2 regions of the Paraburkholderia sp. EG304 genome follow, and region 2 is predicted to be linked to the other one. Evidence: predicted binding sites of a transcription regulator. Region 2 holds the regulator's gene; the other holds the start of a gene.
What was found. The regulator FNR, encoded in region 2, switches genes on or off when oxygen is low (the NO sensors DNR and NnrR bind a similar motif). The targets are predictions, from matches to a motif close to TTGATNNNNATCAA.

Region 1 (4,210 bases), on a different contig from region 2:
CAGGGCTGCGTGGCCTATTACCGTTCGCACTTTTCGCGACATTTTAAAGAGCCGACGTCGTGCGTCAGTTCGTCCATGACAGAGGATGCGGCCGTGTTCGGTGGTCTGAACAACATGATCGACGGTCTCGCGAATGCATACAATCTCTACAAGCCCGACATGATCGCCGTATCCACGACCTGCATGGCGGAGGTGATTGGCGACGACCTCGACGCGTTCATCAAGAATAGCAAGCAGAAGGGCAGCGTGCCACAAGATTACGACGTGCCGTTCGCGCATACGCCCGCGTTTGTCGGCAGCCACGTGACCGGCTACGACAATGCGCTCCTGGGCATCCTGAAGTACTTTTGGGACGGCAAGGCGGGCACTACTGCACCACTTTTGCGAGTTCCTGACGAGAGCGTGAACTTTATCGGAGGGTTCGACGGCTTCGTGGTCGGAAACATGAAGGAGATTCGGCGTATCTTCGATTTATTTGGCGTAAGCGTGAATATTATTTGCGATCCATCGGGAACTTGGAACACGCCGACTGATGGCGAATTTCGGATGTACGAGGGCGGGACTACGAAAGAGGAGGTCGAACGTGCGCTGAACGCCAAGGCAACGTTCGTCTTTCAGGAGTATTGCTGTGAAAAGACCAGCAAGTTCCTCGCCGATCATGGCCACGAAGTCGTGTCACTGAATGCGCCTGTCGGCGTTTCAGGTACAGATCATTTCCTCATGGAGATTTCGCGCGTGACGGGAAGACCAATCCCGGCTGAACTTGAAAGGGAGCGTGGGCAACTAGTTGATGCGATGGCAGACAGTCAGGCGAGTCTGCACGGCAAGCGGTATGCGCTCTATGGCGATCCAGATCAGATGCTCGGTTACACGAACTTCCTGCTTGAGTTGGGCGCGGAGCCGGTGCACGTGCTCTCGACGAACGGTAACGAGGGGTGGGCGGAAAAGGTTAGGGCATTGCTGGACGCGTCGCCATATGGTGAAGGATGCAAGGTCTATCCAAAGCGCGATCTATGGCACTTGCGCTCGCTGCTATTTACGGAACCAGTGGATTTCCTGATCGGCAATACACACGGAAAGTACTTGGAGCGCGACACTGGTACGCCGCTCGTCCGACTCGTGTTTCCGATTTTCGACCGCCACCATTACCACCGCTATCCGACGTGGGGGTATGCGGGGGCATTACGCGTTCTGTTAGCGCTGCTGGATGAATTCTTCGAGACACTCGATGCAAGCACGATTGACATCTCGAAGACCGATTACAGCTATGACATCATCCGGTGAGGGGTGGACCCGTTCGGGGCTGGGCTCAGTGTCGAGTGCTAAAAGGGGGGGCAGTTCAACCCGCCGGAAAGCATGGATATTGGGTCTCCCTAATTGCTCGACGTCGCTGGCTTCGGCTGCGTTGCTGTTCCAATAGCATCCTCAAGACCGAAGCGCGAAGGCAAGAATCGACATTAGGAGCGGCGCGACGATTGCGCCGGACCTTTCGCGAAGCGTCGGCGGTTAGTCGACCAGAAGATGACGATCGACTCCTCCGCGCTGCATTTTGCCATTCATAGCGCTACTTAGAGGCGCTAACAAAATGAGTCCTTCAGCCTTCGCCAAGAGATGATGCAGCAGGGGAGTTTGATGAAGGCTTGGTGGATGAAGGCAAGGCGTTCGAAGCGGATGCGCAGTCGCCGGAAGTTGTGAAGCCACGAAATGGTTCGCTCGACGACCCAGCGGGTTTTGCCAAGGCCGCTGCCATGAGGGTGGCCACGTCGGGCGATTTCGGTAGCGATGCCGGCTGCGTGCAGCGGACGGCGGTATTTGTCGTGATCGTAGCCCCGATCGCCCTGAACGATGCGGGGCTTCGAAAGCGGCCGGCCGCGCTTGCCGGCAATGGGTGGGATCGCATCAACCAGCGTGTGAAGCTGGGTGAGATCGTGACGGTTGGCGCCGGTGAGGATTGCCGCGAGCGGGATGCTTTGAACCAGGTTGCGCGCGGACGGTGGGATTCGGTCCCGTTTTTGACCTGCACCCACCGCGCGGATCGAGGAGGAGTCGACGACGACACGGGACCAGTCAATCCGGTCGGACTCGCGTAGCTTCGCGGGCACCACTTCGTGTAGCCGGTCCCAGACGCCGGCAGCCTGCCAGTCTCGTAGACGGCGCCAGCAACTCATGCCACTGCCGCAGCCCATCTCGCGGGGCAGCAGGTCCCAGCGCAGGCCCGTCTGCAAGATGAACAGGATGCCGGTAAGCATGGCCCGGTCATCCAGTGGTTTGCGTCCGGGATACCGTGAGCGGCGAGGTTTGGGTGGGGGCATCAAGGGTTCAATGAGTGCCCACAACGCATCAACGAGTAGTTTGGCCATGGCCTCCTCGTCACCGAAACAATGACGAGGTTAACAGCAATCGTTGGAAGTTAACAGATCAAAGCAATCATATTGTTAAGGCTTCTTAGTGCTACGGAGAGCCACACGGCATATCGCAATCCCACGATCGGTTGCAAAACATTTCGGGACGCATTGCGCAATTCGGAGCGCGGACGGAGAAGTGCAAGAACTCATATGGCCTGCGACGCGGTAACGCACACAAGCACTGCGTAAAACATCAGTTGATTGCGATCAACGCTATCGGCCACGAATTCGGACACAGTGTAGAAGGTTAATGGCTAAAGGTAATGACAATGATAAAGCAACTCCGTAATGTGGCTGCTGCACTACTCCTTATGTCACCATTTGTACCGCACGCAGCTAACGCCGCCGACAGTGAAGTCGTCGGAAACTACGCAGGTGATTGGTTGGTACGCCTCCGCGCGATAAGCATTGAACCGCAAGTTCGCAGCACTGACACGCTTTCCGCGCTCGATGTCGGCGTAAGCAACGCGCTGGTGCCAGAGGTCGATTTCACTTATATGGTACGGGACAGCATCGGCGTGGAGTTGATTCTTGGTACCTCACGTCATCACCTGACGTCGAATCTCGGCGACCTTGGTGGCGTTAACGTGCTGCCACCGACATTGTTATTGCAATATCATTTTAATCATGCGGGACGCGTTCGACCGTACGTTGGTGCCGGACTCAACTACACGCTCTTTTATAACAACGGATTGCATGCGGGAGGTGTACCCGTCTCTATAAAGAATCACAGCTTTGGTCCTGCGCTGCAGGTCGGGATTGACGTGCAGGCATCAAAGAGTCTATTCGTTAACGCCGACATCAAGAAGATATGGATGAAGACTGACGCATCGCTTAGCGGCTCGACAATTGGCGCCTTGCATCTCGATCCGCTGGTCATTGGTATTGGCGTCGGGGTGAAGTTCTAGACGTTGCGAATCTCAAGCGACAGACGGTTCAGTGAACGGCTGGCTTCGCTCCTTGTACAGTGGTTAACTTGGGAGAAGATGGGCATGACAGAGAGGAAAGCTTTTAAGGAGTGGTTAATCCCTATCGGTGGTTGGCTGTTCGTTTCTCTTGCTGGGTGTAGCCCCAAGTTTCTCGTCCTGAGTCCCAAGGGTAGCGTAGGCGCGGCGGAGAGATCACTCATCGCCTCGGCCACATGGGCCATGCTGCTGATCGTAGTTCCCGTTATTATCCTCACGCTTACCTTCGCGTGGCGCTACCGCGCGTCGAACCGCAGCGCACGCTACGTCCCGACCTGGGTTCACTCAACGGCGATTGAAGTGGTGGTCTGGGCCATACCCGCTGCCATCATTCTATTCCTCGCCATCCTTACGTGGCGTACCACGCATGAGCTCGACCCTTATAAACCACTGGAATCGGACGTGAAGCCCATCAACGTCGAAGTCGTCGCGGTCGACTGGAGATGGCTCTTTATCTATCCTGACCTCGGCATCGCTACAGTGAACGAATTGGCGGTGCCTGTCAGCACGCCGGTCAATTTTCGCATCACGTCGGACTCGGTGATGAACTCTTTCTTCATCCCGCAACTTGGCACTCAAGTCTACGCGATGGCCGGCATGCAAACGCGGTTACACCTGATCGCCGACGAAGCGGGCGACTTCACGGGCTTCTCGTCGAATTACAGCGGCAAAGGCTTCTCCGATATGAAGTTCCGTACGGTGGCTACGAGCCAGCGGGGCTTCGATGCGTGGGTGGAGACGGTAAAAGCTTCATCGACCCAGCTTACGATGGATCGGTACGCAACGGTCACGCAGCCGCACGCAAACGCGCCCGTGCAGTACTTCTCGAAGGTCGACCGG
Region 2 (4,210 bases):
CGACGCGATCGTGATGGGCACGCATGGCCGCCGCGGGTTTCAACGGCTGATGCTCGGCAGCGTCGCCGAGCGCGTGCTGCGCCGCGCCTGTTGCCCGGTGCTAATGATTCCCGCCCAGGCGAGCAGCGCGACGCGCGGTTAGTCAGCCCCGCGAGCGCCGACAGCGGACTCACCTGAGCGGACTCACCTGAGCCGCTAGAAACTGGCTGCTGCGCGGCGCGGCGCTTCAGGGCCGCGGGTGGCCTTGTTCGTCATGCCGCACGATCAGCACCGGTATGTCGGTCGCCCGTACCAGCGACTCCGCGACGCTGCCGAGCAGAAAGCGCTGCACGCCATGGCGGCCATGCGTGCCCATCACGATCAGATCGGCCTGGATTTCGTCGGCGACGCGCGCGAGTACCGCCGACACGTTTTCAGCGTAAGCGTCGATCACCCGCACGCCGCCCGGCACCTGCGCCTCGCGCAACAGCTCGCGCGGCCCATCGAGCGCGCGGCTGGCGAAATCTTGCGCCGCGCTCGCCGGCTCCGGCTCGAAAGCCACGTCGGCATTGTTCGACCACTTGCCGTGCCCCACCACGCAGCAGGCTTCGAGCGTGGCGCCCGTCAGCTTCGCGAGCTTCAGCGCCTCGGCGAAGGCGCGCTGCGCGCTGGGACTGTCGTCGAGTGCAACCAGAATTCGTGCATACATGTCGGACTCCCTGTGAAAGCGCTGGCATGACCCGAAGTGGCGCCGTCGCGCGTTTGCACCGACAGTGTGAAGCGCGCGCCGCCACGCGGCTTGACGCAGGTCAACGGGCCGCCGCTCGGCGTCGCCGCCGCTGGACGGCATCGCCAGCAAGCCACTAGGAATATTCCTACAACCACTGCCTGAACTCCTAGCACCGCTTAAAGCGCCGCCGATATATTTCCAAGGTTAGGTCGCCAATACTGGTCGGTATGGACAGCCCCCCGTCAGCCACCTTATCGAGAGTTTTTCTCGTCGACGATGCGACCGAGGTCCGGCGCCGGCTTGCTTGCCTGATCGCGCTGATTCCCGGCATCGAAATCGCCGGCGAGTCCGCGGGCGTCGAGCACGCGTTCGACGACATCGTCGCGAGTCGCGCCGATGTCGCGGTGCTGGACCCGTGTTTCTCGGGCAAGACCGACCTGCTGCTGCTCGCTGCGCTGTCGCGGGCGCGGCCGTCCATCGTCAGCATCGTGCTGACCAATCATGACGCGACGGCGTTTCGCCGCGCGTGCGAAGCGGCGGGCGCCGACTTCTTCTTCGACAAGACCTCGGAGTTCGAGCTCGCCTGCCGCGCCATCGAAGCGATTGCCTATGCGCGCCGTGCGCATCGGGTCTGACCGCCAGGAGCCGATCATGCAAGTTGCCGCAGTCCGTGAACCCCGCCACGACGCGCCTCGCACCTCGCACGTCGTACCGATCCACGTCGCGCCCAGCACCGCGGCGGCACGCCACGCCGTCACGCGCTGCTCCACCTGCGCGATGCGCGCGATCTGCATGCCGCCCGAGCTGACGCCGGACGAACTGAGCCGGCTCGACGCGTTGATCTGCTCGACGCGCTCGATCAAACGCGGCGACGCGCTGTATCGCGCGGGCGACGAGTTTCAAAGCATCTACGCGATACGCGCCGGCTCATTCAAAACCGTGGTCATGCATCGCGACGGCCGCGAGCATGTGACCGGCTTCCAGATTGCGGGCGACTCGCTTGGCCTCGACGGCATCGGCGAGGGCAAGCAGAATTGCGATGCGATCGCGCTCGAAGATAGCGTCGTGTGCATCATTCCGTTCGCGCAGCTAGAGGCGATCTGTCGCGAGATCAAACCGATGCAGCATCACATCTATCAGATGATGAGCGGCGAGATCGTGCGCGAATCGAGCCAGATGATGCTGCTCGGGACGATGACCGCCGAGCAGCGCGTCGCGACGTTCCTGCTGAATCTGTCGAAGCGCTTCAAGGCGCGCGGCTTTTCGGCCGCGGAGTTTCATCTGCGCATGACGCGCGAGGAAATCGGCTGCTTTCTGGGCATGAAGCTCGAAACGGTGAGCCGGATGTTCTCGAAGTTCCAGCGCGAACGCCTCGTCAAGGCGAACGGCAAAACGATCCGCATCGAAGACCCGGAACGACTGGCTCGGGTTTGAGCGTCGGCGCGGCGCTCGCCTCACGTTCGTTCGCGGGACATGCCGGGTGGAACCGGCGCTCCTGAACTGATATAACTCAGTGCGTTGCGGTACGCGACCTTGCGTGGCCGCCCGGAGGAGCGATGGGTCTATCGAGCGGCGAGTCTTCCTGCTTCACCAGTGTTGCGTCCGGGTCGGACGTGTCCGTCGAGGATCGCTATTTCATGTTGGTCGAAGCGGTACAGGACTACGCGATCTTCATGCTCGACCCCGCCGGCCGCGTAACCAGCTGGAATCCCGGCGCACAGCGCATCAAGGGCTACACGCCCGAAGAAATCGTCGGCCAGCATTTCTCGAAGTTCTATACCCCGGAAGACATCGCGGCCGGCAAGCCCGCTCGCGAACTGGAAACCGCCGCAACCGTCGGCCGCGCCGAGGACGAAGGGTGGCGTGTGCGTCGCGACGGTTCGCGTTTCTGGGCCAACGTGGTCGTTTCCGCCGTGCACGATGCGTCGGGCGCGCTGCTCGGCTTTGCCAAGGTCACCCGCGATCTGACCGAGCGTATGCGTCTCGCGGAACTCGAACGCGCGAGTCAGGTATCCACGCACACGCAGATCGCCCGTGAAAACGAGCAGAAACGTATTGCACGCGAACTGCACGACGATCTCGGCCAACGGCTGACGGCGCTGAAAATGAGCGTCGCGCTGCTCGAAGCGAAGCTGAATCAGCAAGCCGACACCGAGCCGCTTGCGGCGCAAACGCATGAGCTGCAAAAGCAGATCGACTGGATGGCCGCTTCGCTGCGGCGCATCGCCGCCGATCTGCGCCCTCCGCTGCTCGACGACCTCGGACTCGCCGCCGCGCTCGACTGGTTGGCCGAAGACTTCACGAAACGCTACAACGTGCGCTCGAGCGTGCATCTCGAACCGGCCGAGCCGGTATGCGGCGAATTCGCGGCAACGGCGCTGTTTCGCATCGTTCAGGAGGCGTTGACGAACGTCGCGCGGCACGCCAAGGCGAGGCGCGTACGCATCGACATGATCTGCGCGGGCCCGACCGTATCGCTCGATATCGACGATGACGGCGTGGGTGTCGCGCTGGATCAGTCGCAGGGAACAACTTCATTCGGGCTGCTTGGCATCCGCGAACGGGTGCGGCAGTTGCGCGGCAACGTGTCGTTCACCAGCTCGCCCGGCCACGGTTTCAGGATCTCGATCCAGCTACCAGCCGACGCGCTCGTGTAGTGCTCACACGCCGCCGCGCGCCGCTACCGGGGATTACTCCTCGGGCGCTTCCTCGCCGATCTGCTCGCGCATCAGCAACACCGGACAGGTCGAGAAACGCAGCACCCGCTCCGCCACGCTGCCGATCACGAGGCGCCGCACGCCGCGCCGCCCATGCGTGCCGAGCACGAGCAGATCAGCGTGGACCTGCTCGCCGTGGCGCAACACGATCGTGGCGACGTCGTCGGACAGGCTCTCCGACTCGATCATCGCGGGCCGGCAACGCACATCGGCGGCGGCGCAGGCCTGCTCGGCCTCCTCGAGCACCGAGTGGCCGTCCTGGCGCAATGCTTCGACTAGCGCGAGCGGGTCGTAATAGCCGGCATAGGAAAAGATCGGCGTCTTGTCGACTACATAAACCGGATGCACGACGGCCTTCGTCAACGCGGCGAGATTCACCGCTTCTTTCAGCGCGCGTTTCGAGAAAGTGCTGCCGTCTAGCGCGACGAGGATATGTTGGTACATGCCGATTCTCCACTGAGGTTGGATTTGTCAACGCGCGTGGCGCGCCCCTGCTACAGATAAAAAGGCCCGCCCGCACTGCCCGGATGCGGCTCCCGCCACTGGCCACGCAGCACCGCATCCGCCCGCAACGACGGCGCATCGCGCGGACACACGAGCACGGGACAAGCCGCGTCACGCAGCGTGCGCGACGTCACGTGTCCCGGCAATGGATGCGGCATGCCGCGCATGCCGTGCGAACCCATCACGATCAGGTCCGCGTGCCAGCGTTGCGCTTCGTCGAGAATCGCGGTCGACGCATCGCCGGAATCGTCGTTGAACTCGAGCAACGCGGTTTCCGCCG

Region 1: a site for FNR is predicted at 2,603-2,616, ahead of ACLFKU_RS31425 (OmpW/AlkL family protein). Genes of this name have one in related genera too.

Annotation. Positions count from the first base shown of each region.
Region 1 covers NZ_JBKGUA010000037.1:56,432-60,641, forward strand. Annotated here, with positions in the region: gene nifK (nitrogenase molybdenum-iron protein subunit beta) at 1-1,284, shown strand, start outside; gene ACLFKU_RS31420 (IS5 family transposase) at 1,578-2,360, opposite strand; gene ACLFKU_RS31425 (OmpW/AlkL family protein) at 2,669-3,313, shown strand; gene cyoA (ubiquinol oxidase subunit II) at 3,398-4,210, shown strand, end outside.
Region 2 covers NZ_JBKGUA010000069.1:11,827-16,036, forward strand. Annotated here, with positions in the region: gene ACLFKU_RS38205 (universal stress protein) at 1-142, shown strand, start outside; gene ACLFKU_RS38210 (universal stress protein) at 227-688, opposite strand; gene ACLFKU_RS38215 (response regulator) at 937-1,344, shown strand; gene fnr (fumarate/nitrate reduction transcriptional regulator Fnr) at 1,361-2,143, shown strand; gene ACLFKU_RS38225 (PAS domain S-box protein) at 2,266-3,366, shown strand; gene ACLFKU_RS38230 (universal stress protein) at 3,400-3,870, opposite strand; gene ACLFKU_RS38235 (universal stress protein) at 3,921-4,210, opposite strand, start outside.